4 regions of the Acidovorax sp. GW823-FHT01C06 genome follow, and region 2 is predicted to be linked to each of the others. Evidence: predicted binding sites of a transcription regulator. Region 2 holds the regulator's gene; each other region holds the start of a gene.
What was found. Region 2 encodes sigma-54, which starts transcription at its own class of promoters, with help from an activator protein. Its sites were predicted from a motif close to TGGCANGNAANCTGCTTT; they were not measured.
Positions count from the first base shown of each region.

Region 1: a site for sigma-54 is predicted at 2,094-2,111, ahead of AC1RCS_RS06685 (ammonium transporter). Genes of this name have one in related genera too.
Region 3: a site for sigma-54 is predicted at 3,348-3,365, ahead of glnA (type I glutamate--ammonia ligase). Genes of this name have one in related genera too.
Region 4: a site for sigma-54 is predicted at 4,184-4,201, ahead of AC1RCS_RS19935 (CmpA/NrtA family ABC transporter substrate-binding protein). Genes of this name have one in related genera too.

Region 1 covers NZ_JBXAKN010000002.1:246,154-253,870, forward strand. The annotation lists gene AC1RCS_RS06670 (pilus assembly protein) at 1-449, shown strand, start outside; gene AC1RCS_RS06675 (type IV pilin protein) at 460-891, shown strand; gene ribD (bifunctional diaminohydroxyphosphoribosylaminopyrimidine deaminase/5-amino-6-(5-phosphoribosylamino)uracil reductase RibD) at 942-2,027, shown strand; gene AC1RCS_RS06685 (ammonium transporter) at 2,182-3,384, shown strand; gene AC1RCS_RS06690 (phospholipase D family protein) at 3,503-5,419, shown strand; gene AC1RCS_RS06695 (tRNA dihydrouridine synthase) at 5,466-6,425, opposite strand; gene AC1RCS_RS06700 (hypothetical protein) at 6,668-7,183, shown strand; gene AC1RCS_RS06705 (methyltransferase) at 7,225-7,717, opposite strand, start outside.
Region 2 covers NZ_JBXAKN010000005.1:284,978-292,694, reverse strand. The annotation lists gene argS (arginine--tRNA ligase) at 1-1,305, shown strand, start outside; gene AC1RCS_RS13655 (SPOR domain-containing protein) at 1,315-1,959, shown strand; gene AC1RCS_RS13650 (thiol:disulfide interchange protein DsbA/DsbL) at 2,039-2,695, shown strand; gene lptA (lipopolysaccharide transport periplasmic protein LptA) at 2,906-3,562, shown strand; gene lptB (LPS export ABC transporter ATP-binding protein) at 3,559-4,344, shown strand; gene AC1RCS_RS13635 (RNA polymerase factor sigma-54) at 4,517-6,106, shown strand; gene AC1RCS_RS13630 (acyl-CoA thioesterase) at 6,198-6,680, shown strand; gene AC1RCS_RS13625 (THUMP domain-containing class I SAM-dependent RNA methyltransferase) at 6,677-7,717, shown strand, end outside.
Region 3 covers NZ_JBXAKN010000018.1:1,678-9,394, reverse strand. The annotation lists gene ntrC (nitrogen regulation protein NR(I)) at 1-1, opposite strand, end outside; gene glnL (nitrogen regulation protein NR(II)) at 53-1,075, opposite strand; gene AC1RCS_RS24595 (hypothetical protein) at 1,174-1,680, opposite strand; gene glnA (type I glutamate--ammonia ligase) at 1,883-3,298, opposite strand; gene AC1RCS_RS24585 (competence/damage-inducible protein A) at 3,472-4,293, opposite strand; gene AC1RCS_RS24580 (EI24 domain-containing protein) at 4,290-5,246, opposite strand; gene AC1RCS_RS24575 (sterol desaturase family protein) at 5,285-6,298, opposite strand; gene AC1RCS_RS24570 (polysaccharide deacetylase family protein) at 6,385-7,248, opposite strand; gene AC1RCS_RS24565 (YncE family protein) at 7,221-7,717, opposite strand, start outside.
Region 4 covers NZ_JBXAKN010000010.1:194,540-202,256, forward strand. The annotation lists gene AC1RCS_RS19915 (IPTL-CTERM sorting domain-containing protein) at 1-624, shown strand, start outside; gene tsaD (tRNA (adenosine(37)-N6)-threonylcarbamoyltransferase complex transferase subunit TsaD) at 658-1,704, opposite strand; gene AC1RCS_RS19925 (branched-chain amino acid ABC transporter substrate-binding protein) at 1,805-2,971, opposite strand; gene AC1RCS_RS19930 (ANTAR domain-containing response regulator) at 3,179-3,805, shown strand; gene AC1RCS_RS19935 (CmpA/NrtA family ABC transporter substrate-binding protein) at 4,388-5,632, shown strand; gene ntrB (nitrate ABC transporter permease) at 5,669-6,637, shown strand; gene AC1RCS_RS19945 (ABC transporter ATP-binding protein) at 6,742-7,554, shown strand; gene AC1RCS_RS19950 (CBS domain-containing protein) at 7,659-7,717, opposite strand, start outside.

The DNA of each region.
Region 1 (7,717 bases), on a different contig from region 2:
ATTTGCCAGCCGTCGGCGAGCGATTGCTGAAACCCATGGAGTTCTATGACGGCAGCAATATATTGGCTGTGTACTCTCAAGTACCAGCAAAGGGATCTGATATAGACCCCAACGTGGAAAGCTGCGAATCCAATACGGTGGACGAAGAACGCCAGTACCTCACTCTTGTCAACATCATGGACGGGAAGCGGCCCACGGTGCAGATCCTCGACTCTGACAAGAACGGCACGTTTTACACCCCTCCTGGAGGTGGTAGTCCAGTATGTACTACATGTGGCGATGACAAATCTGTGTCGCGCGCATCAGTGACAAAGGGCTCACATACGCTGATCAAAAAAGAAGCCGGAGACAAGTGCGAGAATCGCGATATTGATGCCAAGGGCAATGGTTTCAACATGCAGTGCATGCCGGAGCAATCGCTGCGCCCAAGTTGGCGCCAACTGAAGTGAGAAACTCATCATGAACCGACCTCTGCGGAAAGGGCAGCATGGCTTCACCCTTATCGAACTTATGATTGTGGTCGCCATCGTTGGCATCCTCTCGGCCATTGCCTATCCAAGCTATGCCGAGTACATTCGGCGCGGGCATAGAGCAGACGCTCGCGCCGGACTGCTGCAGGCACAACAATGGCTCGAGCGAGCTGCCACAGCCACTGGCGTGTATCCCACTGCGCTTCCTGCTGCACTCACTTGGGCTGGAGATGCGACCAAGCGCTACACCATTGGTTTTCAGGCAGGCAACACCAATGCGGCCTTCACCTTGGTGGCCACCCGCAAGGCCGGCCCCCAGGCCACAGACCGTTGCGGCGACTTCACGCTGACCAACACAGGCACGCGCAACGCGCTCAACCTGGGCTCGGGCACAACTGCTGCGGATTGCTGGAACAAGTAATCCTCTACGCTACCATCTGCGGCGCAATGAACACCACAGCGCCCTTACCAATGGACCAAGCGCTTGGGCTAGCCGCCCAGGCGCTTTTTCTTTCCAGCCCCAATCCCCGCGTTGGTTGCGTCATCACCGCTCCCGACGGTGAGGTGCTGGGCCGAGGATTCACTCAGCGTGCTGGTGGCCCCCATGCAGAAATCATGGCGCTGCGCGATGCCGCAGCAGCTGGCCGCGACGTGCGCGGTGCCACCGCCTATGTCACCCTGGAGCCATGCTCTCACCATGGCCGCACCGGTCCATGCTGCAATGCATTGATCGAAGCCGGGATTGCAAAAGTGGTGGCATCCATCACCGACCCCAACCCTCTGGTCGCAGGCCACGGATTCGAGCGATTGCGGGCGTCGGGTATCGAGGTTGTCGTGGGCCCAGGGGCAGAAGAATCACGCGAACTCAACATCGGTTTTTTCAGCCGCATGGTTCGGGGCACGCCATGGGTGCGGCTCAAGACGGCAGCGTCCCTGGACGGCACCACGGCGCTTCACAACGGCGCCAGCCAGTGGATCACCTCGCGCACGGCGCGCGCGGATGGGCATGCCTGGCGGGCAAGGGCCTGTGCCATTCTGACCGGCATTGGCACCGTGCTGGACGACAACCCCCGCCTGGACGTCCGGGAAGTACCTACACCCCGCCAGCCCCATGTGGTCTTGGTGGATAGTCAATTGCAGCTGCCCCCGCATGCCAACCTGCTGATGGGCGGACGTGATTGCCTTGTCTACACAGCCAACACAAGCAAGGAAAAGAAAGCCGCCTTGGAAGCTCGCGGTGCCACGGTGATCCATCTGCCCAATGCCAGCGGCAAAGTGGATCTGGCAGCGATGCTGAAAGACCTTGGCCAGCGGGGAATCAATGAGCTGCATGTGGAAGCAGGCCACAAGCTCAATGGATCCCTCGTCCGAGAAGGCCTCATCGATGAACTGCTTGTGTACTTGGCCCCTCGCCTGCTGGGCCCCGGGCTGGGCATGGCGAACCTGGACCCGCTCCATGCGCTGGCGGACGGGCTTGCGCTGCAGTTCACATCCGCAGAGATGATCGGACCGGACCTTCGCGTCCTGGCACGGGTCCAGGGTCGGGATAGTTTTTAATCCAGCCCTCGCGATCGCCTTCGGCCGCACCGCCCCAAGGCAGTGCAAAAGCCACGCACCAACCTCTGGCGCGCTTCTTGCTTCAATTTGGTGCAAATCTGGTGCACCCACTCAAACCGCACCAGAACGGATCAATTTACTGCAAGAGGATGTTATGGAAGCACTCAAACAGGGCACGGATGCCCTGTTCATTCTTCTGGGGGCCATCATGGTGCTGGCCATGCACGCCGGTTTTGCCTTCCTGGAGCTGGGCACGGTCCGCAAGAAGAACCAGGTGAATGCGCTGGTGAAGATCCTGGTGGATTTTTCTGTGTCCACGGTCGTGTACTTTGCCGTGGGGTACAGCGTGGCCTACGGCACGCACTTTTTCGTGGGGGCCGAGTCGCTGGTGCAGCAAAGCGGCTATGCACTGGTGAAGTTCTTCTTCCTGCTCACCTTTGCAGCGGCCATTCCGGCCATCGTGTCGGGGGGGATCGCGGAACGCGCCAAGTTCTGGCCGCAGCTCATGGCCACGGCGGTCATCGTCGGCTTTGTGTATCCATTCTTCGAGGGCATTGCCTGGAACCAGCATTTTGGCGTGCAGGCCTGGATCAAAGGGTTCGCCGGCGAGGAGTTCCATGATTTCGCAGGCTCCATCGTGGTGCACGCGATGGGCGGCTGGATCGCCCTGCCTGCCGTGATCCTGCTGGGCTCCCGCGCCAACCGGTATCGCAAGGATGGCGCCATCTCCGCGCACCCGCCTTCCAACATTCCGTTTCTGGCGCTGGGCGCATGGGTGCTCGTCGTGGGCTGGTTCGGCTTCAATGTGATGAGCGCGCAGACCGTGGACAAACTTTCCGGCCTGGTGGCGGTGAACTCCCTGATGGCCATGGTCGGCGGCACGCTGGCCGCCCTGGTGCTGGGCAAGAATGACCCCGGCTTCGTCCACAACGGCCCGCTGGCGGGGCTGGTGGCGGTGTGCGCGGGCTCCGACCTGATGCACCCGCTGGGTGCGCTCGTGGTGGGTGCGGTGGCTGGCGCCATTTTTGTGCTGATGTTCACGCTCACGCAGAACCGGTGGAAGATCGACGACGTGCTGGGTGTCTGGCCGCTGCACGGCCTGTGCGGCACCTGGGGCGGGCTGGCGGCGGGCATTTTTGGCAGCAAGGCGCTGGGCGGGCTCGGCGGCGTGAGCTTTTCCGCCCAGCTTGTCGGCACCGCCCTGGGCGTGGCCTGGGCACTGGCGGGCGGCTTCGTGGTGTATGGCATTCTCAAAAGCACGGTCGGCCTGCGGCTCTCGCAGGAAGAGGAGTTCGACGGTGCGGACCTGTCGATCCACAAGATCAGCGCCACACCCGATCGCGAAGTGAGCTGGTAGCCGCCGCGGCGCCAGGGCACCGCACCGCGATGCGCCCGCGTCCACCCGGTCGCCACCGTGGCTGCGTTGGCGCCGCGTCTGACAAGCGCGAGCGGCGCCGCACGGTCACAATCGCGCCATGCCTGCACTGCCCCCTGCTCCCGCCGCTCCAGCGTCGTTCCTGGGCACCACCGCCCGCTATAGCTGGCTGGCCGTCCTGGCCATGTGCATTGCAAGCGCCATCACCGGCTGCGCCGGCCTGCCCAAGGATGTGGACCGGCCGGTGTCGAGCGCATTGGCGTCGCCTGCGGACACGGCCCTGGGCCAATTGGTGGAAACGCGCCGCGCGTCGGTGGGCGGCCGCCATCCTTCCGGGTTCCTGCTGCTCAGCGGGCCCCAGGCGGCCTACAGCAGCCGCCTCGCCCTGGTCGACGCCGCACAGAAGACGCTGGACCTGCAGTACTACGCCATCCACGCTGACGCCAGTACCGAGCGCCTGCTGCTGGGCGTGATCGCGGCGGCCCAGCGCGGCGTGCGTGTGCGTGTGCTGCTGGACGACTTCCACAGCACGGGGCGTGATGCGCAGGTCATGCGGCTGGCCTTCGTGCCCAACATCGAGATGCGCATGTTCAACCCGCTCACGGGTGCGCGCGGCTCGCCCCTGGGGCGCATGCTGGGCGCGCTGGGGGACTTCTCCCGCGTGCAGCAGCGCATGCACAACAAGCTCTTCATCGCCGACAACGCCATGGGCGTGACGGGTGGCCGCAACCTGGGCGACGCGTACTTCGGCAACGCCGATTCCGGCAACTTCGTGGATCTGGACGTGCTGGCGGCCGGGCCCGTGGTGCAGGACCTCTCCCGCAGTTTCGACAGCTACTGGAACAACGAGCGCGCCTATCCCGTGCAGTCGCTCGTCACGCAGCAGGAGCTTGACACCCTGCGCGAGCGCACGCGCACTTCCGACGCGGCGCGGCGGGACCGGATCGCCGGCCAGGGCGGCACCCTGGCGCCCGACAGCCAGCCGGTGCAAGACGGCAGCCAGACCACCACCGCGCAACGCGCCCGCATCTGGGACTACCAGCCCATGGACCTGGCGCAAGCGCAGTTCACCTGGGCCCCCGCGGCGGTGCTGGTGGACAAGCCCGCCAAGATCCCCCCAGACGGTACGTCCACGGGTGCGCTGCCGGAAAAAGCCCCCGCCAGGGCATCCCCCATGGCGATCACCTCGCGCGGGCCGCGTGCGGCGACGGCTGGCGCCGTAGCATCGGCGCCAGTACCTGCACGTGCCACGGACACCGCCAGCGGCCCCCTCCCCGGCCCCAACCCACCCTCCACCGCCTCCGCCGCGCCCGGGGTGCCCGGCGCCGAAGCCCTTGATGCCCAGACCGACACCGTGGTGGACGGCCTGCTGCAGCTGATGGGCCAGGCACGGCAGGATCTGCTCATCATCTCGCCCTACTTCGTGCCCGGCCCGGACATGAAACAGGCCTTCGCGGCGGCGCGCGCGCGCGGCGTTCGAGTGCGGGTGCTCACCAACTCGCTCGCCTCCAACGATGCGCCCATTGCCCACGCAGGCTATGCGCGCCACCGCCCCGACCTGCTGGCCATGGGCGTCGAGTTGTATGAGATGCGCAGCGAACTCACGGGCGTGCTGCGGGGCGCCCTGGGCTCCACGGGCAGCACCGGCGGGGGCGGCAAGGCTGGCGCTTCTGGTGCCGTGGGCAGCTCGCGGGCCATGCTGCATTCCAAGCTTCTGATCCTGGATGGCCGCCTGCTGGCCGTGGGCTCGATGAACCTGGACATCCGGTCGCAGCGCCAGAACACGGAAATCGCGCTGCTGATCCGCAGCGGCGACCTGTCGCGCCGCGCCACCGCGCAGATCGAGGCCGCGTTGCGCGAGGTCGCCTGGCATGTGCAGCTGAACGACGGCCACCTTGTATGGCGCGCGCCCGAGGGCAGCGGCCTGGCGGACGCGACGTCCGAACCCGACGCCAGCGCCCCGCTGCGGTTGATGCTGCAGCTCCTGGGCCCGCTGGCGCCCGACCACCTGCTCTAGGCACCTGTCCAGGCGCCTCTTTGCGGCACCGCGCAGTGATGCGCGGCTAGTCCCCGGCCCGCAGCGCCTCCACCCAGGCGGTGATCGCCCGCTGGTCCGTCATCGTGCGCACGTGCTGGTAGGCGGCCTCGGCTTCCGGAAAGCGCCTGCGCAGCAGATTGAGCCACTGCTTGAGGCGCCCCGCGCGCTGGCGGGGCTCCAGGTCCTCGCACACCAGTTGCCAGAAGGCCGCGATGTGCGCCAGCAGGTCGCTCCAAGCCACCGTGTCCGAACCAGGCCGGCCCGCATCGGCCGCGCGGATGGCTCGGGCCAGCCCCGGGTCTGCCACCATGCCGCGCCCGAGCATGAGCGTGGCGCAGCCCGACACCTCGCGGCAGCGCAGCGCATCGGCCACCGTCCAGATCTCGCCATTGGCCACCACCGGTATCTGCACCGCCGCGCGGATGGCGGGAATGTGCTCCCAGTACGCCGGGGGCCGGTAGCCATCGGCCTTGGTGCGCGCATGCACCACCAGCTCGGCGGCGCCGCCCGACTGCATCGCCTGGGCGCATTCGCGCATCAGCCCGGTGTCGTTGAAGCCCAGCCGCATCTTGGCGGACACCGGCAGGTGCGAAGGCACCGCGCGGCGCACGGCGGCCACGACGGCGGCGATGCGTTCGGGCTCCTGCAGCAGCGCGGCGCCGCCACCATGGCGGTTGACGACCTTGGCAGGGCATCCAAAGTTCAGGTCGATCCCCTCGGGCCCCAGGTCCGCCAGGCGGGCCGCGTTCTCGGCCATGCTGACCGGATCGGAGCCCAGCAACTGCGCACGCACCGGCACACCCGCGAGCGTGCGGCTGCCGTTGCGCAGCTCGGGCACATAGCGCAGGAACACCTTGTCGGGCAGCAGGGTGCCGGTGATGCGGATGAACTCGGAGACACAGCGGTCCACCCCGCCCACGCGGGTCAACACATCACGCAGCACAAAATCCAGAAGCCCCTCCATGGGGGCAAGCAGCAAGGTCATCGCGAGAAAGGCCGCCGCGCCCTGCGCCCCGCACGGGGCGCGGCCGGCACACAGCCAGGATATGAGTCAAAAAGGGCCGCAATGCTTGATGTACAAGCGCTAGCAGCTATTAAATATATAGCATCCACCCCCCAGGGTCCTGCACGCCGGGGAGCAGCTCGCCATTGTGCGGCAGCGAGGTCATCACCGCGTCACGGCGGACTGATGCAATCGCCGCCATCCACCCGTGAATGGAGGCTCCCATGCTGCTACAAAAAACCGAAAAAGCCCGCCTGGAACTCTTGCCCGGCGTCCGCACCCTGAGCCTGCGCGAGCGCTCTCTGCTGCTGCTGGTCGACGGCAAATCGCTGTCGGACCTGCAGGCCATGTACAACGGCATCGGCGCGCAGATCGTCGACAACCTCATGCGCCAGGGCTATCTGGCCGGCCCCGCGGCCGGGCTGCCCTCCGCCGCGCCCTCGCCCAGCACCGCGCCACCGGGGCCATCGGTCCAGCGCCCGGAGCCTGGCGAATCCCTGCGCTCGCTCGCCGGTGCGCGCATGTACCTTTTCGACACCTGTGAGCGGCTGTTCGCGCGCCGCGACCCCACGCTGGCAGAGCAGTTCCGCCAGGCGCTGCGCGCCGCCAAGGACCGCACGAGCATGCTGGACGTGGGCGAGGCCATGTTCGAGGAAGTGGCGCTTGCCGCCGGCGCCGAACGGGCCGCGAGCCTGCGCGAAAGGTTCGAGCAGCTGCTGCCCCGGCATGCGCAGTCCTAGAGGCCCCGGGGCAATGGAGTGGAGACGGGCCGGGCCGTCCGTCAGGCGGCGGCCAGGCGCCACAGCGACGTGACCTCGGCCGCGCGGGCCGCATGCAGCGCATCGCCCGCATCTGCCGCCTTGGCATGGCCCGGCTTCACATCGTGCCGGCCCCGCACCACCAGCCCCGCATCGGCAATCCACTGCAGCAGCTGCTCACGCGGGCGCAAGCCCAGGTGCTCGGCCAGGTCCGACAGGATCAGCCAGCCTTCGCCGCCTGGCTCCAGGTGCTCCGGCAGGCCCGCCAGGAAGCCCTTGAGCATGCGGCTGCCTTCGTCGTACACCGCGTGTTCGATGGGCGAGCTGGCGCGGGCCGGCACCCAGGGCGGGTTGCACACCACCAGCGGCGCGCGCCCCGGGGGGAACAGGTCGACCTGCAGCAGTTCCACCTGGGCAAGCACACCCAGGCGCTGCAGGTTCTCGCGCGCGCAGGCCAGGGCGCGCGGGTCCTGGTCGGTGGCCACCACGCGCTGCACGCCACGGCGCGCCAGCACC
Region 2 (7,717 bases):
GTGGGCCACGGCCGCCAGGCGGCGCTGGGCGACGCGATCTGCAACCTCTTTGCCACCCAGGGCTGGAAGGTGCACCGCGAGTTCTATTACAACGACGCGGGCGTGCAGATCCAGACGCTGACCACCAGCACGCAGCTGCGCGCCAAGGGCTTCAAGCCCGGCGACGAGTGTTGGCCCACCGACCCCGAGAACCCGGCGTCCAAGGCGTTCTACAACGGCGACTACATCCAGGACATCGCCAACGACTTCCTCGCGAAGAAGACCGTCAAGGCCGACGACCGCGCGTTCACCGCCAGCGGCGACGTGGACGATGTGGAGTCCATCCGCCAGTTCGCCGTGGCCTACCTGCGCAACGAGCAGGACAAGGACCTGCAGGCCTTCAATCTGAAGTTCGACGAGTACTACCTCGAGTCGAGCCTGTACACCAGCGGCCGCGTCGAGGCCACCGTGGGCAAGCTCGTGGCCAACGGCAAGACCTACGAGCAGGACGGCGCGCTGTGGCTCAAGAGCACGGACTACGGCGATGACAAGGACCGTGTCATGCGCAAGAAGGACGGCACGTACACCTACTTCGTGCCCGACGTGGCCTACCACATCGCCAAGTGGGAGCGCGGCTTCACCAAGGTCGTCAACATCCAGGGCACGGACCACCACGGCACCATCGCCCGCGTGCGCGCCGGGCTGCAGGCGGCCGGCGTGGGCATCCCGCAGGGCTACCCCGACTACGTGCTGCACACCATGGTGCGCGTGGTCAAGGGCGGCGAAGAGGTCAAGATCAGCAAGCGCGCGGGCAGCTACGTCACGCTGCGCGACCTGATCGAATGGACCAGCAAGGACGCGGTGCGCTTCTTCCTCTTGAGCCGCAAGCCCGACACCGAGTACACCTTCGACGTGGACCTGGCCGTGGCGCAGAACAACGACAACCCGGTGTACTACGTGCAGTACGCCCACGCGCGCATCCAGTCGGTGCTGCGCGGCTGGGCCGAGCAGGGCGGCGGCGATGTGGCCTCGCTCCAGGGCGCGGACCTGTCGGCGCTCGAAGGCCCGCAGGCCCAGGCGCTGATGCTGCAGCTGGCCAAGTACCCCGAGATGCTCACCGCCGCCGCCGACGGCGAGGCGCCGCACGACGTGACCTTCTACCTGCGCGACCTGGCCGCCAGCTACCACAGCTACTACGACGCCGAGCGCATCCTGGTGGACGATGAAACCGTCAAGCGGGCCCGGCTGGCCCTCGTCGCCGCCACCGCGCAGGTATTGCACAATGGCCTGGCCGTGCTGGGCGTGTCGGCTCCGGCCAGAATGTAAGCAGTCACTATGAAGAAACAACAGACGGGTGGGACCATCATCGGCTTCATCGTCGGGGTCATCGTGGGCCTGGGGGCCGCACTGGCGGTGGCCGTGTACGTGACCAAGGTGCCGGTGCCCTTCCTCAACAAGGGCAACGGGCGGGGCGTGGACATGGATGCCGCCGAATCCCAGAAGAACAAGAACTGGGACCCGAACTCTCCGCTGTACGGCAAGAACCCCGCGCGTCCCCCCGCGCCGGCGGTGGCGGCGGCTTCCGCGCCCGCCTCCGCGGCGGCGCCCGAGGTGCGGGCGGCCGCCTCCGCGCCCAAGCCGGTTGCCAGCAAGCCCGAGGCGGCCAAGGCCGAAAGCAAGCCCGGCGCCGACCCGCTGGGCGATCTGGCCGTCGCCAAGGCCGCCGCCAAGGGCAACCTGGACCCGTTCGACTACTTCGTGCAGGCCGGGGCATTCCGCACCCAGGCCGATGCGGATGCCCAGCGCGCCAAGCTGGCCATGCTGGGCTGGGAGGCCCGGGTGAGCGAGCGCGAGCAAAATGGGCGGGCCGTGTTCCGCGTGCGCGTGGGCCCGTTCACCAAGCGCGATGATGCCGAGCAGCTCAAGGAAAAGCTCGACGGCGCCGGGGTGGAATCGGCCCTGGTGCGGGTGCAGCGCTGAACTGCCGCGCAGCGGGAGCTGAACTTTTTGCGGGGGCATGGCTCACATCCCCCAGACCAGAACCAGGAGAGTCTTTGCCATGAAACGCCGTGAGTTTTCTTTGTCCGCCGCCTCGGCGGTTGCCGCTTCCGCCCTGACGCTGCCAGTGGCCACCCCCGCGCTGGCCCAGGCCCGCCAGTTCAAGGAGGGCAAGGACTTCAAGCGGCTGGACAAGCCCGTGGCGCCCGATGCGCCCGCCGGCAAGGTCGATGTGATCGAATTCTTCTGGTACAGCTGCCCCCACTGCCACGCCTTCGAGCCCACGCTCGACGCATGGGTGAAGAGCGCCCCCAAGGACATGAGCATCCGCCGCATGCCCGTGGCCTTCAATGCCAGCTTCGTGCCGCAGCAAAAGCTCTACTACACGCTCGAAGGCATGGGCAAGCTCGACGCGCTGCACGCCAAGGTGTTCCGCGCCATCCATGTGGAAAAGCAGAAGCTGGCCAAGGACGACGAAATCCTGGCCTGGGTGACCCAGCAGGGGGTCGATGCCGCCAAGTTCAAGGAGGTCTACGGCTCCTTCACCGTGTCCAACCAGGTGCGCCGTGCGTCGCAGCTGCAGGACGCGTATGGCGTGGAAGGCGTGCCTTCCATGGGCGTGGCCGGCAAGTACTACACCGATGGCACCATGGCCGGCAACATGCAGAACGTGCTGCAGGTGGTGGAGCACCTGGCCGCCACGGCGAAAAAGGGGTGACGCCTCCTTGAAGGAAGCGTGGCCCTCGTGAGCCGCCTTCCTGCCCAGGGGAACGCACCCGGCGGCCCGGCAGCGCCGGCTCCACGGGTGCAGGCGTCGGCTTCCAAGCGCCGACGGCCTCGGATGCCCCAAGAAGAAGCCCGCGGATGCGGGCTTTTTTCATGGCGCACGCCGTGGGGTGGCTACAATGACCTGCAAGATTCGTGCCCTATGAACTACCGCATCCTCCCCCACCTCCTGCTTGTCGCCCTGGCCTGCCATCTGGGCGCGGCGCACGCCGAAAAGGCCGACCGCGCCAAGCCCATGAACATCGAGGCCGACGCCTTGCGACACGATGAGCTCAAGCAGACCAGCGTGTTCTCGGGCCGCGTGGTCATGACCAAGGGCTCCATCGTGCTGCGCGGCGCGCGGCTGGACGTGCGCCAGGACGCCGACGGCTACCAGTACGGCGTGGTCACGGCCGAGGCGGGCAAGCGGGCCTTCTTCCGCCAGAAGCGCGATACCGTGGCGGGCGCGCCGGACGAGTTCATCGAAGGCGAGAGCGAAGTCATCGAGTACGACGGCAAGGCCGACAACGTGCGCTTCATCACCCGCGCCGAGCTGCGCCGCTACCGCGGGGCGGTCCTCAGCGACGAGATCACCGGCGCCGTGATCGTCTACAACAACCTCACCGATGTGTTCACCGTGGACGGCAAGCGCACCCCCGCGACCAATGCGGCGGGCGATGCGCCCGCGCCCGGCAGCCGGGTGCGTGCGGTGCTCGCGCCCAAGGACCCGCCCGCCGGTACCGCCGCGCCGGAGGCCGCGCCCCCGGCATCGGCGCCGGTGCTGCGCCCCAGCAACAGCCTTGGCGGCGGCTCCAAGTGAGCGCGCAGCCCGTCAGCCCCGGTCCTGACACCCAGGCGGGCAGCCGCCTGGAGGTGCAGCACCTGGCCAAGTCGTATGGCAGCCGCAAGGTCGTCAAGGATGTGTCGCTGGTCGTGCAAAAGGGGGAGGTCGTGGGCCTGCTGGGGCCCAACGGCGCGGGCAAGACCACCTCGTTCTACATGATCGTGGGCCTGGTGCGCAGCGACGCGGGCGACATCCGCATCGACGGCCATTCGGTGGCCCACATGCCCATCCACCGCCGCTCGCGGCTGGGGCTGTCCTACCTACCGCAGGAAGCCTCCATCTTCCGCAAGCTCACGGTCGAAGAGAACGTGCGCGCGGTGCTGGAGCTGCAGCGCGCGGACGACGACGGCAAGCCGCTGTCGCGCGAGGCCATCGAAGAGCGTCTCACGGCCTTGCTGCAGGAGCTGCGCGTGGACCACCTGCGGGCCTCGCCCGCCATGGCCCTGTCGGGCGGCGAGCGCCGCCGCGTCGAGATCGCCCGCGCGCTGGCCACGCAGCCGCGCTTCATCCTGCTGGACGAGCCCTTTGCGGGCATCGACCCCATCGCCGTGATCGAGATCCAGCGCATCATCGGCTTCCTCAAGGCGCGCGGCATCGGCGTGCTCATCACCGACCACAACGTGCGCGAGACGCTGGGCATCTGCGACCACGCCTTCATCATCAGCGATGGCCAGGTGCTGGCCCAGGGCACGCCGTCCGAGATCGTGGACAACGCCGAAGTGCGCCGGGTGTACCTGGGCGAACATTTCCGCATGTAGACATGGCCTCCACGCTTGTCATTTCGTGTACTGCGCTGCCCCCCGAGGGGGCGTTCGCGCCTTGGGGCGGCCCGGCGGCGCGGTACGGTACCCCCACGCTCCCCGCTGCGCGTGGTTCGCTGCCCCCCGAGGGGGCCTTCGCGCCTTGGGGCGGCCCGGCGGCGCTCAATCAATGAAACCTGGACTCTCGCTGCGCGTCTCGCAGCATCTTGCATTGACCCCCCAGCTTCAGCAGTCCATCCGGCTGCTGCAGTTGTCCACGCTGGAACTCTCGCAGGAAGTCGAGCAGATGCTCGACGAAAACCCGTTCCTCGAACGCAACGCCGACGAGGCGCCGCGCGAGGAGTTTGGCCTGGAAGCCGCCGATACGCCGGCCCAGGCCGACGACTACAGCGCGGATGATGCTATTTTTTCAGGAGCTACCAGCGCAAGCAGTACCAGCGCTGAGGCTCAAAATGATGCTGAAACACCGAGCGCGGGCGCCGACGAGCCCGACTGGAGCGGCGACGGCACGGTGGAGATGGCGCCCAACGACGCCGAGTGGGGCGGCGACGCCCCCGCCCGCAACCGCAACGACGCCGAAGGCGACGAGGCCGACGCCACCGAGCTGGCCCGCACGCACGAATCGCTGACCGCCTTTTTGCACCGACAGGCGCTGGCGCTGCGCCTGTCCGAGATCGACCGCGCCGCGCTGCGCTTCCTGATCGAATCGCTCAACGACGACGGCTACCTGGAGGATCCGCTCGAAGAGCTGGCCATCAGCCTGGCCGGGCCCGACGACCTGGAGCAGATCGAGGAGTTGGTGCACCGCTTCACCGTGGCACAGCGGCTGCTGCAGAGCCTGGAGCCCGTGGGCGTGGGCGCGCGCGGCCTGGCCGAGTGCCTGACGCTGCAGCTCAAGGCGCTGGCCGCCGACGAGGACAGCGACATCGACCCCGACACCGTGCAGACCGCGCTGCGCGTGTGCCAGCAGCCGCTGGAGATGCTGGCGCGGCGCGACGTGCGCCGCCTCACGCAGGCCTGCGGCGACAGCGAGGAGCGCACCCGCGCCGCCATGGCGCTGATCGCCCGGCTGGAGCCGCGCCCGGGGCGCCGCTTCGCCGACGTGGAGCGCAACATCATCATCCCCGACGTGATCGTGCGCAAGGCCGGGCGCGCCAATGGCCGCGACGGGCAGCACAACTTCATCGTGCAGCTCAACCCCGACGTGATGCCGCGCCTGCGCGTGCACGACATCTATGCCGGCGCCCTGCGCGGCCACAAGGGCGGCGAGGGCCACCAGGGCATGCAGCAGCGCCTGCAGGAGGCGCGCTGGTTCATCAAGAACATCCAGCAGCGCTTCGACACCATCCTGCGCGTCTCGCGCGCCATCGTGGAGCGGCAGAAGAACTTCTTCACCCACGGCGAACTCGCCATGCGCCCGCTGGTGCTGCGCGACATCGCCGACGAGCTGGGCCTGCACGAGTCCACCATCAGCCGCGTGACCACGGCCAAGTACATGGCCACGCCCATCGGCACCTACGAGCTCAAGTACTTCTTCGGCTCGGGCCTGGGCACCGAGACCGGCGGCAATGCGTCGAGCACCGCCGTGCGCGCCCTCATCAAGCAATTCGTGGCCGCCGAGAGCCCGACCAAGCCGCTGTCGGACAGCCAGATCGCCGAGATGCTCAAGGAGCAGGGCATCGAGTGCGCGCGCCGCACCGTCGCCAAGTACCGCGAGGCGCTCAAGATCGCGCCGGCGAATCTGCGCAAGGCGCTGTAGGCGCCGTGCGGGCGTGTGCACGGCGCATGCGCCTGGTGGCCCGTTTTTCCGCTCCGTTGCCGTCTTTCCCTCTCACTTCGCCACCCCGTCCATGGCCCGCATCGTCTTCGACCTTCCCGCGCACTTCGGTTTCGTCACCGAAATGCAGATCTACATCAGCCACGTCAACCAGGGCGGGCACCTGGACAACGCGCAGCTGCTGAGCCTCGTGTCCGAGGCCCGGGTGCGGTTTTTCCAGTCACTCGGCTACCCCGAGGCCGACGTGGGCGGGCTGTCCATCGTGGTCGGAGACATCGTGGCGCAGTACAAGTCCGAGGGGTTCCACGGCGAGACCATGCGCGTGGAGATGGCGCCTGCGGACTTCAACCGCTATGGGTTCGACCTGGTCTTTTGCATGACCGAGAAGACCTCGGGCCGCGAGGTGGCGCGCGGCAAGATCGGCATCGTTTTCATCGGCAAGGCCGGCCGCAAGGTGGCGCCGATCCCGGACTCCATTCGCCAGTTGCTGCTGGCCCGTGGCGGCACGCCGGATTCACACGCACTTTCCGAGCGCGTATCCTCACCATCGTCATGAACCAACTCCAACTTTTTCTCCCCTGCGCCGCCGGTGTGGAGGGCTTCCTGGCCGACGAAGTGCACGGCATCACCGGCCTCACGGGGCAGGACCTGCTGGTGGGCCGGGGCGGCGTGCTGCTGCGCGCCTCGTGGCGCGACGCGCTGCTGCTGAACCTGCACAGCCGGCTGGCCCAGCGCGTGCTGGTGCAGCTGGCGCACCGCCCGTACCGCTCCGAGAACGACCTCTACGCCGCCGCCAGCGACGTGGCCTGGGAAATCTGGTTCACCACGCGCCAGACCTTCAAGGTCGAGGTGACCGCCCAGCACAGCCCGCTGCAGAGCCTCAATTTCGCGGGGCTCAAGGTCAAGGACGCGGTGGCCGACCGCTTTCGCGCCAAGAGCGGCGTGCGCCCCGACGTGAACACGCAGTGGCCCGACGTGCGCATCCACCTGCACCTGACCACCGACGAAGCCACCATCTACATCGACACCTCGGGCGAGCCGCTGTTCAAGCGCGGCTGGCGCGAGGACAAGGGCGACGCCCCGCTCAAGGAAACCCTGGCCGCCGCCATGATCGCCGCCAGCGGCTGGGACCCCCACGGCGACAACCCCCAGCCACTGTACGACCCCTGCTGCGGCAGCGGCACCATCGCCATCGAGGCCGCGCAGATTGCCTGCCGCATTCCGGCGGGCAGGCTGCGCCGCTTTGCGTTCGAGAAACTGCTGCCCTACCAGGCCCATGTCTGGTCTGCTATTAAAAATGAAGCTGAAGGCGCAATACAGACAAGCGCTGTACCTATTTTCGGCAGTGACGTCGCCTTCCGGATGGTGGATTTCGCCGAGCGCAATGCCGAGCGCGCCGGCGTGGCGGGCGCCGTGCAGCTGCGCGGAGGCGATGCGCTGCAGCGCATGCCGCCGTGCGAGCAGCCCGGCGTGATGCTCCTGAACCCCCCGTACGGCGAACGCATCGCCGCGGCCGGTGCCGCGGGCCGCAATGCCAGCGAGCGCGCGGCCGACCGTGCCCAGGGCCTGGCCGTGGGCCGTGAAGAAGCCCAT
Region 3 (7,717 bases), on a different contig from region 2:
TATGTTTTTCTTACCTTCCCTGTGGTTGCGTGTCAGGGACCATCGTGCGCTTTCAAGGCAAGGGAATCAGGATGCGGAAGTCGGTGCGACCCGGCACGCTGTCGCATTCGATCAACCCATGATGGCGCTGCACGAAGGTTTGCGCCAACGTGAGCCCCAGCCCTGACCCGCCATCCCGACCCGACACCAGAGGGTAAAAAATACGCTCCTTGATCGTGTCGGGCACGCCCGGTCCGTTGTCGATGACATGCAATTCCAGTGCCAGCCGGTAGCGCTGGCGACCAAACGTTACTTGTCGGGCCACACGGGTGCGCAGGGTGATGACCGCGTCGCCGGCCGCGATGCGGTCGGTCAGCGCCTGGGCCGCGTTCTGCACAATGTTCAACAGCGCCTGGATGAGCTGGGCGCGGTCGCCGCGGAATTCTGGGATCGAGGTGTCGTAGTCGCGCTGCACGCGCAACCCCTGCGGGTACTCCACCAGCACCAGCGAGCGCACGCGCTCGCACACTTCGTGGATGTTCACGTCGCCCACCAGGTGCGGGTGGCGGTGTGGCGCAAGCAGCCGGTCCACCAGGCTTTGCAGGCGGTCGGCCTCGTGGATGATGACCTGGGTGTACTCGGTGAGCTCGCGGCTCTCGAGCTCCATCTCCAGCAGCTGGGCGGCACCACGGATGCCGCCCAGGGGGTTCTTGATCTCGTGGGCCAGGTTGCGGATGAGCTCCTTGTTGGCCTGTGCCTGGTCGAGCAGGCGCTCCTCGCGGTCCTGCCGCGCCTGCTGCTCCAGCGGCCACAGCTCGACGAGGATCTCGCCCACCTGCTCGGCGTCGGCAACGTTCACATGCACGGGCACCGGGTCCTGGTGCAGGCGCTTGAGGCTCGCCTCATACCGCAAGGCGGCAAAGTCCTTGCCCCGGGCACCTGCCAGCGCGGTCTGCAGCAACGCGGGATCGGTGAAAAAGGTGGAGAAGTCCACGCCTTCCAGGGTGCGGCGCGACAGGCCGAGCGTGTTTTCCAGTGCCGCATTGGCAAATTGCACGGCGCCATCGGCGCGCAGCACGGCCACCAGGGTGGACATCAGGTCCAGCGAATGGAATCGCCCTGTGTCGGTGGCTGGGGTGTCGGGAAAGGGCGAAGAGCTCACACGCGTGCCATGCAAGAAAAAAGGAAGGTGACTTAGTTGGCGGGCGGCAGGCGTGCGATCTCGCGCTTGATGCCGGCAATGTCGCTTTCGCTGCGGGCCACGTTGGCCTTGAGCTCCGCCGTGCGTTCCATGTAGCGCTGGGGGTTGCGCAAATCGAGGGCATTGCGCTCTGGCGCGCCGCCGTTGTATTCCTTCACCAGCTCGGCATGGCGGGCCTCGGCCTTGCGCAGTTCGGATTCGAGAATGGCCCGCGCATCGGCATCGCGCGCTTTCTGGTCGTTGCTGTTGGCCCGGGGTGCATTCGAAGGTGCCGCCGTTGCCGCAGGCGTGCCGCCGCCCGAGGGCGCCGGGGCCGCCGACGCCGGCCGGGTGCCCTGCACGACGGTGACATTGCCGCCTTCCACCAGCTTGCATCCCCGCTCCTTGGCCTGGGCGGCGTTGTTGGTGTATTCGTTGCCACAGCGGTAGATGCGGTCTTGCGCCCACGCGGCCGGTGCCGTCGCGGCGATGAGTAACAGGGTGATGAGCGTTTTCTTCATTCGGTTTCCTCGCACTGCCATGCAGGGGTCAGGGGAGTATCCACCAATCACCATGCATCGCCAATCCAACACCAGCAGGCCCTCGCAGGGCTTTGTACATGGATGCAACGGCCCCGGGATTGGTTTCACCAGCCTCTCCGGCCCCATGAAAAAAGGCGGCCTTGGCCGCCTTTTTGGTGAGCAACAGCCTGCAGGGAGGCGATTACAGCGAGTAGTACATGTCGTACTCGACAGGGTGAGGCGCCATGCGGAAACGCGTGACTTCGCCCATCTTGAGCTCGATGTACGCGTCGAGCATGGAGTCGGTAAAGACGCCGCCCTTGGTAAGGAAACCACGGTCCTTGTCCAGATACTCCAGGGCCTGGTCCAGGCTGTGGCAGACGGTGGGCACCAGCTTGTCTTCTTCGGGTGGCAGATGGTACAGGTCCTTCGTGGCGGCTTCGCCCGGATGGATCTTGTTTTCCACGCCGTCCAGGCCGGCCATCATCAGGGCCGAGAAGGCCAGGTAAGGGTTGGCCGATGGATCGGGGAAGCGCGCTTCGATGCGGCGGCCCTTGGGGTTGGCGACGTAAGGAATGCGGATCGAGGCCGAGCGGTTGCGGGCCGAGTAGGCCAGCTTCACAGGGGCTTCGAAGCCGGGCACCAGGCGCTTGTACGAGTTCGTGCCGGGGTTGGTGATGGCGTTCAGGGCGCGTGCGTGCTTGATGATGCCGCCGATGTAGTACAGCGCGAAGTCCGACAGGCCGGCGTAGCCGTCGCCCGCGAACAGGTTCTTGCCGTCCTTCCAGATGGACTGGTGCACGTGCATGCCGGAGCCGTTGTCGCCAGCGTAGGGCTTGGGCATGAAGGTAGCCGTCTTGCCGTAGGCGTTGGCCACGTTCCAGACCACGTACTTCAGGACCTGGGTCCAGTCAGCGCGCTCGACCAGCGTGCTGAAACGCGTGCCGATTTCGTTCTGGCCAGCGCCCGCCACTTCGTGGTGGAACACTTCGACCGGGATGCCCAGGGATTCGAGGATCAAGGACATTTCGGCGCGCATGTCCTGCGTGCTGTCGACAGGAGGCACGGGGAAGTAGCCGCCCTTGACGGTGGGACGGTGGCCGCGGTTGCCACCTTCGAGCTTGGCGCCCGAGTTCCAGGGGGCTTCGTACTCTTCGATCTCGAACATGACCTTGCCGGGTTCGTTGGACCAGCGCACGCCGTCGAAGATGAAGAATTCTGGCTCGGGGCCGAAGAAGGCCGTGTCGCCCAGGCCGGAGGCCTTCAGGTAGGCTTCAGCGCGCTTGGCGATGGAGCGTGGGTCGCGGTCGTAGGCCTTGCCATCACCGGGTTCGATCACGTCGCACTGCAGGAACAGCGTGGTTTCTTCGAAGAAGGGGTCGATGTTGGCGGTGCTGGGGTCGGGCATGAGCTGCATGTCCGAGGCTTCAATGCCCTTCCAGCCAGCCACGGACGAACCGTCGAATGCGTGGCCGGACGTGAACTTGTCTTCATCGAAGTGGGACACCGGCACGGTCACGTGCTGTTCCTTGCCCCGGGTATCGGTAAAACGGAAGTCAACGAACTTGACTTCGTTCTCCTTCACCATCTTCATCACGTCTGCAACGGTCTTGGCCATCAGGTTCTCCTGGGTAAAGCGCTTGTTGAAAAAAGAATTTGTGGAAATAAAAGCAGTTTGCGTGCCAGCTGGGTGCAGCCGCCGCACTATGAAGGAGCACTACGGACTGCAGGCCGATAGGACATTTGCGAGATTGCACCAATAAGGTGCGCAACAACGATCAACACCAAGCATCACAAATTGCGCACCAATTCAGGGCCACACTCTGCACCAAAACTGTGCAATCCCGTCTTGAGATCCTGCCAGGCGGCCGGGACCAAGGGAGCAGGACCTTTGACGCCCAGTTCGATGTGCCGCCCGTATTGTGGATGATCCACGCTGGGTAAGCTGAACACCCGGATCTCGGGGTGCGATTTTTCTATGCGCTCCATGAGAGGTGTCAATGCTGCCTCCATGGCGCCATAGACCACCACCGACTGCTCGACCTGGGGAGCACGGTTGAACAGGTCTGCATAGTGGTGGTCGAGCACCCATTCGATCATGGGCCAGGCCATGACCGGGAATCCGGGCACGAAATGGACGGCACCGCCGCCAGCGCCCTCGCAGCTGAAGCCGGGAATCTTGTTGTAGGGATTGGGGATGATGCGGGCGCCTGCGGGAAAGACGCCCATGTTGAGCCGGTGCACATTGTCCGGCCGCTCGGCTTCGTATGGCACACCTTGCTCCCGCGCCACGTCCTGCATGCGTTCGCGGATCAACGCCTCGGCCTCGGCATGCAGAGCCAGCTCACGGCCCAGGGCGCTTGCCGCGCATTGGCGGGTGTGGTCATCGGGCGTCGCACCGATGCCTCCGCAGGAGAAGACCACATCGCCCGAGGCAAAGGCCCGCCGCAGTGTCGCGGTGATGCGGTCCGGGCTGTCCCCGACGTAGTCCGCATACGACAGCGACAGGCCGCGAGCCGAGAGAAGTTCGATGACTTTGGGCATGTGCTTGTCCGCGCGCTTGCCCGACAGGATTTCATCGCCCACGATGATCAGGCCGAAAGAGGGAGTCATGGGGAAGGGGTTCCGTGGGTGGGAGATGGCGTCGGAGACGCTGCGAGTGCCGCCGGGGCTACAGCAGCAGGAGGCGGCTCGGCACTGGCGTCCGGTCCGCGCACCAGCTCCTTCGCCGGCGCAAGGATCGGGGGCGCCTCAGCGGCCACCGGCCCCGCAGCCTCTTGCCGCAGGCGTGCCAACGCGGCCAGGCAGTAGTGCGCGAACCACAGCGATGAAAATGCGAAAACGAGGGTGTAGATCCAGATCGCCAACGGCACCAGGATGAAAAAGGCCGCTGCAAACACCACCCCCGAGGCCCATACGATGCTCGGCGCAGCGCCTAGGTAGCCCGTCAGGATGCCAATGCCCAGCAGTCTGCTGCGGTGGCGGCGAAAAATAGCCTGCCGCTCCTCCTTGCTGGCATGGTCGGCCAAGACATCGAAAGCCATCACCCGGTAAGTAAGCCACCCCCAGATCAAGGGCGGCAGGATGAGCACCAGCGGCGGCACCAGCCACAGGGGCACAGACACCACCAGGGCGATCAATGCCAGCAACGTGGAACTGACCGACCACACCACGCTGGCGATGAAGGAGCCGCCCTTCTTGCGCTCCAGGGCCGGAAAGCGCCGGTCGGCCACCAGCGCCACCAGTGCAGGCGTCATGAGCACCGCCACCACCAGCAGGGAAACCACCACCAGCGCGGGTGCCACCGCCAGGATCACCATCAGTGGCGCCACCACCGAAGTGACATCTCCCAACCCCCAGCCCTGCAGCCAACTCCAGAAGCTGGCCAGGAGGGCGGAGGCGTCCAGCAGTGCGCGCATTCCCCGCACGGCGCCGTCCCAGTAGAAGTACCCCAAGCCCAGCGCCAGCGCCACCATCAGCACGAGCGGCAGCACGGACAGGGCCATCACACGCGGGCGCAGGCAGTAGGCAGCGGCGCGCCAGAAAGAATCAAACAGAAGTCCCATGCCGGCAAGCATACCGTCTTGACCGTCCGCAGGGGCTTTCAAGCCTTGCCGAGCAGCCGCAGCAAGCCACGCCATTGCTGCGACCAGAAACCCTTGCCGTAGTCCCGTACCTGCCCGGTCGGCCCCGCCTCCACCTGGTCGCGCACGCCCGTCGAATCGAAGCGCAGCTCGAAATTGGCGGTGCGCATCAGAATGTCCCACCAGGGCAGCAGCACTCCGAAGTTGTGACCGCCCAGGACGGTGCGATACCTTGCGCGCCCCGCGCTCGCCCCCTCACCCGGCAGCGGCTTGATGGTTTCATGGCCGATCCCAATGCTGTGGTGCAGGCGGTGAAAGCGCGGGCTCACCCACAGCCGCTCGCCCCAGCGGCCAAACCACAGGCGCACGTTGGCATGCTGAAAGCTCTCGCTGAGCTGCGTGATGGCGACGATGGCGATGAACTGCCCCGGCGCGACCCCGATGAGTTGCGCCACCACCACGAGAATCGTGTCGCGCAGCAGGTCATCGAGCAGGTGGTTGCGGTTGTCGCTCCACATGGTCATCTGGCGCTGCGCATGGTGCAGGGAATGAAGGCGCCACCACCATTCAAAATGGTGCTGCCCCCGGTGAATCCAGTAGTCCACGAAATCGAACACCACCAGATACAGCAACAGGCTGACCCAGGGTACATCGGTGATACCGGGCCAGAGGCCATCGAGCTGGAATGTGCTGATGCCCGCCACCCGCAAGGCGCCGAAGAACGAATCCGCCAGCGGGTCCACCGCCAGGAACAGGCCCAGCCGGAACAGGCCCAGCCGGTGAATCAGCGTGTAGAGAATGTCGGTGCGGATCGTCGCCCGGTCGGTCACGGCCTCCACCGGCCGCCAGCGCTGCAGCGGGCCAATCACCGCGGCGATCACCACGAGCTGCAAAAGACCCACCAGTATCCAGCCCGCGGCCTCGTAGCCGCTTTCAAGCTGGTTCCCCAGTCCCATGGCGAACATCGCTGGCTGCAACAGGCTTTCAAAAAGCCATTGCTGAGCCGCATCAAATCCGTTGCCTAGCCACCCCATCGCGTCACGCTCCCTCCGTACCGCCGGCCCCGCCTGCACTCAGGCGGCGGCCGTGCACAACCCAAACAATCCCCGCCGCCATGATCTCAGCGCCCCTTCCCGGGTGCATAGTCAGGATGCTCGCGCAATGTGCGAAAGCAAAACCCCCGCTCCTTGAGGCCCACGATCAGCGGCTCCAGCACCGCCGGCGCCCACGGGTCCTTGCGCGACCAGATGCCCAGGTGGGCCAGCAGGATGTCGCCACTGCGCACCTCGCGCAAGGCCTTGTGCAAGAGCGCGGCGTTGCTGGCCTTCTCACTGGGCAATTCGTCTCCCAGGAACCCCGCCGGGGACCACCCCACATGCGTGAAGCCGCATGCGCGCGCACTGGCGAGCAGCCGTGGCGATGTCTTGCCCCCCGGCGCGCGAAACAGAGGCAGGGGAGTCTTGCCCGTCAGCACCTGCAACCGGTCCGCGGCCCGGGCGATCTCTTCGCAATACCCGGCGGCCGTCAGCACAAAATCCTGCCCCTCTCGAGGCCCTGCCGAGGGACGCACGCGGAACGAAGGGTTTTCTACCGTGCCAAGGTCGGCGCGCCAGTACGTGTGGTCCCAGGTGTGCGAGGCAAACTCATGCCCTTCTGCCGCGCGTGCGCGCCACCACGAAGCCCAGTGGGCGCCCAGGCTGCCATCGCCTTCCTGGGTCCGCTCATTGGCGGCAAAAAACGTCACGCGCACCTGCTGGCGCGCCAGAACCTCCGCAACCAGAGGCGCGACGGCCATGTGGCCCGTGTCAAAGGTGAGGTAAACAGGAGTTTTACAGTCGTTTTGGGCATTGGCGCCCGATATGCATGCGCCAATTGCTATAAAAAATATAGCACCCCTGATCCCGCGGGCAAGCTGCCCCCAACCCCGGGAAAGCCGGCTACGGCCAGCCCCGCCGTTCAGCGCGGCGCGTGCTGCAGCGTCCATACGCCGTGGGGAGACTTGCCCACCGTGACCTGCCGCACGACCTTCTTCGTTTCAGTATCCACCACGGACAGCTTGCGCGCCCAGCGGGAACTGACATAGATGAAACGGCCATCGGCGGACACCTCCATGCAGTCGGGCCCCCCGGGAACAGGGTAGGACTCGACCACCTGCTGGGTCGTCATGTCGATTTTGCTGATCGAGTTGGCCACGCGGTTGCTGACATACAGATGCCGTCCGTCACCCGCCGCGCGGAAAGCGTGCGCTCCATTGCCCGTCTTGATTTTCTTGATGCTCACGGGTTCGCGTCCGGAAACGTCGAACACCTCTACGCTGTCACTGCCAGTCAGGCCCACGAACACGCGCTTGTCGTCTGCGCTGCCGTAGACATCTGCAGGCATGGCTCCTGTTTTGATGCGCCACTTGATCGTCTGCGTCGCGATGTCGATGGCCACCAGCTCGTCGCTGTCCT
Region 4 (7,717 bases), on a different contig from region 2:
TGCACGGTCTCTGGCCTCACCAACGGATCGGCGTACAGCTTCCGCGTCGTGGCTACCAACAACAAGGGGCCTTCCGCCGCAGGCATCAGCAATGTGGTCACACCAACACTTTCGACGGTGACCGGCGCGGTACCTGGCATGTCAGGCGCCGGCTCAGTCACCCTCGCTGGCGGAGGCGCAAGCTGTACGCTGGATTCCAGCTCTGCATTCACGGTGCCTTCTACGGCCCCCGCCAACCGCACCTTGCCTCATGGCGCGTTCGAGTTCCTCGCCACCGGCTGCACCGGCAGCGTCACCATCTCCATCACGTACCCGACTCCGTTGCCTGAAGGCGTGCAGTTCTGGAAGTTCGGACCGGCTACGGCAGGAGCACAGACCTCCACCTGGTTCTTATGGACCGAGGCAGTGCTCAGCCCGGACCGCCGCACAGTGACGTACAGCATCACTGACAACGGCATAGGTGATTCAGACATTGCCGCAGGGCGTATCCGCGATCCGCTGGCTCCGGCACTGGGCTCTGACCCCACCAGCATCCCGGTCAACAACCCGTGGGCACTGGCTGCACTGGCTGCCATCCTGGGTTGGATGGGACTGCGCAGGCAACAGCGCGGTTCTGCAGGATAGGTTTGTCGACGGGGCTGGAATGACCAGCCCATTTCAGCCGACTGGCACGATGGAATCCAGCGGCCACCGCGGCTTCACATCAAACGCATAGTCGGTGTTCGCCTCCTGCTGCCCCGCCTGCAGCCGCATTGCCGCCGCCATGGCGATCATGGCCCCGTTGTCGGTGCACAGGTGCAATTCGGGGTAGTGCACCCGCACCCTGGCCGCCGCGCAGGCGGCATTGAGCTGCGCCCGCAGATGCCGGTTGGCGCCCACACCACCGGCCACCACCACGCGCTTGAGGCCGGTCTGCTTGAGCGCCGCCAGCGTCTTTTTCACCAGCACCTCGACGATGGCGGCCTCGGTGCTGGCCGCCAGGTCGGCCTTGCGCGCTTCGAGCCCGTCGCCCAGTTTTTTGGCCTGGGTCAGCACGGCGGTCTTGAGCCCGGCAAAGGAGAAGTCGAGATTGCCGCTGTGCAGCAGCGGGCGCGGCAGCTTGAAGGCCGCCGGATCGCCCTGCTCGGCAAGGCGTGACAGCGCCGGCCCTCCCGGGTAGCCCAGGCCCATGAGCTTGGCCGACTTGTCGAAGGCCTCGCCCGCCGCGTCGTCGATGGTCTCGCCCAGGATCTCGTAGCGACCCACGCCGTCCACCCGCATGAGCTGGGTGTGGCCGCCGGAGACCAGCAGGGCCACGAAGGGGAACTCGGGCGGGTCCGCGCTCAGGAAGGGCGAGAGCAGGTGCCCCTCCAGGTGGTGCACGCCCAGCACCGGCTTGTCCAGCGCCGCGCCCAGCGCGCAGGCCACGCCGGCCCCCACCAGCAGGGCACCCGCCAGGCCCGGGCCGCGCGTGTAAGCGACCACGTCCACGTCCGCCAGCGTCTGGCCGGACTCGGTCAACACTTGCGTGGCCAGCGGCAGCACGCGGCGGATGTGGTCGCGGCTGGCCAGCTCGGGCACCACGCCACCATAGGCCTGGTGCATCTCGATCTGGCTGTGCAGGGCGTGGGACAGCAGGGTGGGAACGGCATCGCCCGTGGAGCGCACCAGCGCCACGCCGGTCTCGTCGCACGAGGATTCAATTCCGAGGATCAACAGACTCATGCCCCGAGTGTAAAACCCGGGCTCGCGAGGGGCCTGATGCAAAAACCCCTGCCGGCGGTGGCCGGCAGGGGTCGTGCATCCCCAGGGTCGCAGGCCGCGCCTACCAGCGGTCCGAGCGCATGCGCAGCTCCCAGCTGCCGCTGCGCAGTTCGTACACGCCCACCGCGCCGTAGCGCTGCTCGCCCTTGTCATCCCAGGTCATCGTGCCGATCACGGGCGCGTAGCCGTTGATGCCGTGCATGGCCTTGGTGATGTCCTTGGGGTCCGCGGACTTGGCCTTCTGGATGGCCGCCGAGAGCACGTACATGCTGTCGTAGCTGTAGTGCCCGCCGTACGCGGGCGGCTTCTTGTAGGCATCGATGTACTTTTCCAGGAAGGGCTTGCCCGTGGAAAACTCCTTGGCTTCCAGCACGGGCGAGGTGGCATAGACGCCCTCGACGATGCCGGCCCCCTTGGTCATGTCGGTGGTCTTGATGGTGTCGCCGCCCAGCAGGCTCACCTTGGTGTGCCCCACCTTGCGCAGGGCTTCCAGCAACGCCAGCGCCTGGAAGTCATTGAGGGTGGAGACGATCACCTCCACCTTCGCGGCCTTGAGTTCGCCGGCCAGTTCGTCGAATGCCGTGGTCTTGTCGTCGAACGACTTGCGCACCACCACCTCTTTCTTCTCGGCCTTGAGCTGCGCGGCGGCCCCGTCGGCCAGGCCCTTGCCGTAGGGCGTGCCATCATCCAGCGCGGCATAGCGCGCGGCGCCCAGCTGGGTGGCGGCAAACGAGCCGATGGCGCGCGCCTGCAGCGTGTCGTTGCCCACCATGCGGAAGGTGGTGGAGAAACCCAGCTGCGTGAACTTGGGGTTGGTGGAGATGGCGATCTGCGCGATGTCCTTGGCCGCGTAGATGGGCGCGGTCTCGATGCTCACGCCCGAATTCAGGTGCCCGATGACGGCCACCACGCCGGCATCCACCAGCTGCTGGGCCACCGTCTTGCCGGTGGCCGCGTCGGCCTTGTCGTCCACCGCCACCACCTCCAGCGTCACCCGCTTGCCGTCCACGGTGTAGCCGCCCTTGTTCAGTTCGGCCACGGCCAGGTTCACGCCATTGAGCAAGTCCTGCCCGAGGGCGCCCAGGGGGCCGCTCAAGGGCTGCGCCACGCCGATCTTGATGGTGTCGGGCACCTTGCCGCACCCGGACAGGAGCAGCAGCGCCATGGACGCGGCGGTGGTCAAGGCCAGCCCGGCGGCGAAACGGCGCCGGTCAATATGCTTGTTCATGCGGAATCCTCATCAATATGTCAATGTGACCAGATGTATATGCGACGACGGAGGAAAGGCGCTATCGGGTATGCCCTGCCAATCGGCAAACTATTAGCAAGTTTCAGACCCTGCAAGGCAAGGCCCTTGCCGGAACCCGGCACCTGCCCGGGGCGCACCGCTTCGGCGCACCAATTTGTGGCGTAAAAATTGCTTATGCTCCAGGGTATGAACGAGTCTCTGCGCATCGTGGTGGTGGCCCCGGACCTGGCCATTGCCGACCCCGACGACGAACACGCCGTGCTGCAGGCGGAGCGTTCGCGGGCGCTGCGCATCGGGCTGCTGGAGAACAATTTCAACCTGATCGCCACGCTGCCCGCGGATGTGTTCCTGAGCGAGCGGATCGCCCAGCTGCAGCCCGACCTGATCATCGTGGACGCCGAGAGCGAGGCCCGCGACGCGCTGGAACACGTGGTGGTGGCCACGCGCGACGAACGCCGCCCCATCGTGATGTTCACCAACGACGAGGACACCTCGCACGTCAAGGACGCGGTGGCCGCGGGCGTGTCGGCCTACATCGTGGCCGGCCTCGCGCCCCAGCGCATCCGCCCCATCCTGGACGTGGCGATGGCGCGCTTCCAGCACGAGCAGGCGCTGCGCGCCGAGCTCGCCGATGCCAAGACCGAGCTCAAGGACCGCAAGACCATCGACCGCGCCAAGGGCCTGCTCATGCAGCGCCAGGGCCTGACCGAGCAGGCCGCGTACGAGAAACTGCGCAAGACCGCCATGGACAAGGGCCTCAAGCTCGTGGATGTGGCCCAGCGCATGCTCGACGTGATGGACCTGCTCGGGTAAGCAGGTGACATCCTCCTGAGGCGCTGCGCGCATCGGTGCAGCCGCCAGAGGCCGCCCGCTCTCGGAGACCGTCCAGACTGCACAGGCAGTCTTGGAGCCGCGGCCCCTGGCCCCTCCTCTGCCCGGCTCGGGAAAGGGGACGATCCCCTCGCTGCGCAGCGGTCCTTACCCGGCATCCCCGGCCTGGGCCACGCCCAGGTCCACCGGCTTCTCCCGGATGGTGCGCCGCACAAAGGCAGTGCGGCATTCACCGCGCGCACCACCTCCGCGCGTTTGCAGGTCAAAAAGGCCCCCGGCGCTTGATCCATTTGCGCAAGAAGCTATCAGTTCAATAGCAAATCATGCGCCGAACTGATGCGGAGCCCGTGCGGCAAGGCCTGGCACGCCACTTGCTTTAACCCCTGCGAGACCAATGGCGGTCTCACCCCCACACAGCACGGGCCCAAAGGCGGGCCGGTGCTGGGCGAGCCCTTCATCGGGTATCGCCATGGACAGAGGCGTCCCTCACCGACCGGTGCTGCATGTATGCAGGCTGCTCGGGAGGACGCCTTTTTTGTTTTCAACGCTATGAGGAAGTGCCCCATGACCGATCTGCTCAAAACCAGCCTCAACCGCCGCACCGTGCTGCAGGCCGCCACCGTGGGCGCCGTCGGCGTCAGCCCCGCGCTGCGTGCGCTGGTGCACGCCCAGGGCTCGGACGCGCCGGAGAAGAAGGAAGTCAAGATCGGCTTCATCCCGCTGACCGACTGCGCCAGCGTGGTGATGGCCTCGGTGCTCGGCATCGACAAGAAGTACGGCGTGACCATCATCCCCACCAAGGAAGCCTCCTGGGCCGGTGTGCGCGACAAGCTGGTCAACGGCGAACTCGACTTCGCCCACGTGCTGTACGGCCTGGTCTACGGCGTGCACCTGGGCCTGGCCGGGCCCAAGAAGGACATGGCCGTGCTGATGAACCTGAACCACAACGGGCAGGCCATCACGCTGTCCAAGAAGCTCGCCGACAAGGGCGCCGTCAATGGCGCGGGCCTGGCCAAGCTGATGGCCAGCGAGAAGCGCGAGTACACCTTCGCGCAGACCTTCCCCACCGGCACGCACGCCATGTGGCTGTACTACTGGCTGGCGGCCAACGGCATCAACCCGATGAAGGATGCCAAGGTCATCACCGTGCCCCCGCCGCAGATGGTGGCCAACATGCGCGTGGGCAACATGGACGGTTTCTGCGTGGGCGAGCCCTGGAACCACCGCGCCATCATGGACGGCATCGGCGTGACGGCCACGACCACGCAGGACATCTGGAAGGACCACCCCGAGAAGGTGCTGGGCACCACGTCCGAATTCGTGCAGAAGTACCCCAACACGGCCCGTGCCGTGACGGCCGCCATCCTGGAGGCCAGCAAGTGGATCGACGAAGGCCTGGCCAACAAGAACAAGATGGCCGAGACCATTGCCGGCAAGGCCTACGTGAACACGGGCGTCGATGCCATCAACCAGCGCATCCTGGGCCGCTACCAGGACGGCATGGGCAAGACCTGGGACGACCCCAACCACATGAAGTTCTTCAACGAGGGCACGGTGAACTTCCCCTACCTCACGGACGGCATGTGGTTCCTCACGCAGCACAAGCGCTGGGGCCTGGTCAAGGACCACCCCGACTACCTGAACGTGGCCAAGGCCGTGAACCGCATCGACGTCTACAAGCAGGCGGCCGCCGCTTCCAAGACGCCGCTGCCCAAGAGCGAAATGCGTACGAGCAAGTTCATGGACGGCGTGGTGTGGGACGGCAAGGACCCCGCCAAGTACGCCGACAGCTTCAAGATCAAGGCGTAAGCGCCCTGCCCCGTCCACCCTGCACAGGAGAACACCATGGTCAGTGCCGTCTTTCACTCCCCGCTGGATGCAGCCCCCGTGGTTGCACAGAACGCTATGAATAATGTAGCTAGCAGCGCTTCGCCCGCAAGCGCCAGAAGCCAAAAACAGTCAAAAACGGCAATGGCGGCAAGCCCTGCGCCCACGGCATCTGCAGCCCCCGCCGGTCGCGACTGGGCGGCGCTGTCGCGCGGCTTCTGGATGGCGGTGCTGCCGCCGCTGTGTGGCCTGGGCTTGCTGGTGGGTCTGTGGGCCGTGGTGTCAGCCACCACGGGCAACAGCATTCCCGGCCCGGTGGAAACCTGGAAGCAGGCGCTGGAAATCTTCAGCAACCCGTTCTACCGCAACGGTCCCAACGACCAGGGCGTGGGCTGGAACGTGCTGATGTCGCTCGAACGCGTGGCCGTGGGCTTTGGCATGGCGGCGCTGGTGGGCATTCCAGCGGGCTTCGTGATCGGGCGCTTCAACTTCCTGTCGCGCATGTTCAACCCGCTCATCAGCCTGCTGCGCCCGGTGTCTCCATTGGCCTGGCTACCGATCGGCCTCCTGGTGTTCAAGGGTGCCAACCCGGCCGCCATCTGGACGATCTTCATCTGCTCCATCTGGCCCATGATCATCAACACCGCCGTGGGCGTGCAGCGTGTGCCGCAGGACTACATGAACGTGGCCCGCGTGCTCAACCTGTCGGAGTGGAAGATCGCCACCAAGATCCTGTTCCCCGCCGTGCTGCCCTACATGCTGACCGGCGTGCGCCTGGCCGTGGGCACCGCGTGGCTCGTGATCGTGGCCGCCGAGATGCTGACCGGCGGCGTGGGCATCGGCTTCTGGGTGTGGGACGAGTGGAACAACCTCAACGTCAAGAACATCATCATCGCGATCTTCGTGATCGGCATCGTCGGGCTGGTGCTGGAGTTCGCGCTCATCAAGCTGGCCACTGCGTTCACCTTCGAAGAGGTCAAAACCTGACCCACCCCTGAGCCGCGCCTGCGGCGCGTCATCCCCTCAGGTGCCCCCCAGTGGCCCGGCCAAGCCGGTGCCGCGGCGGTCCTCGAAACAACCCGGAGTTCCTCATGCACACCTCTCTCACCACCAAGTTCATCGAAGTCCATGGCGTGGAGCAGACCTTCAAGACCGCCAAGGGCCTGTTCCCGGCGCTGCGCGACATCAACCTCACCATCGCCAAGGGCGAGTTCGTCGCGCTGATCGGCCACTCGGGCTGCGGCAAGTCCACGCTGCTGAACCTGATCGCGGGGCTGACCACGCCCACCAACGGCGCACTGCTGTGCGCCAACAAGGAGATCAGGGGCCCGGGGCCGGAGCGCGCTGTGGTGTTCCAGAACCACTCGCTGCTGCCCTGGCTCACCTGCTTTGACAACATCTACCTCGCCGTGGAACGCGTGTTTGGCGGCAAGGAAACGAAGGCCCAGCTCAGGGCCCGCACCGATGCGGCGCTGGCGCTGGTGGGCCTCACGCACGCCGGGCAAAAGCGCCCCGGCGAGATCTCGGGCGGCATGAAGCAGCGCGTGGGCATCGCCCGTGCGCTGGGCATGGAACCCCAGGTGCTGTTGATGGACGAGCCCTTCGGCGCGCTCGATGCCCTGACCCGCGCCAAGCTGCAGGACGAGCTGCTGGAGATCGTGGCGCGCACGCAAAGCACCGTGGTCATGGTCACCCACGACGTGGACGAGGCCGTGCTGCTGTCCGACAAGATCGTGATGATGACCAACGGCCCCGCCGCCACCATTGGCGAGGTGCTGGCCGTCGACCTGCCCCGCCCCCGCCGCCGCGTGGAGCTGGCCGAGGACCCGCGCTACGTGCAGTGCCGCAAGGCGGTGATCGACTTTCTGTACACGCGGCAGGCGCATGTGGAGAAGGCGGCCTGACGGCGGGCCCCGGGATGCCGCAATCGGGCGGCCCCCCCCCACGGGAATGCAAGGGCTCTGGCCACAAGGCCAGGGCCCTTGCCGCTTCGGCCTCTGTCTCTGTCTCAGCGCGCCCCGGTGATGTACTGCTCCAGCTGCTCGATGATGAATTTCTGCTCGGAAA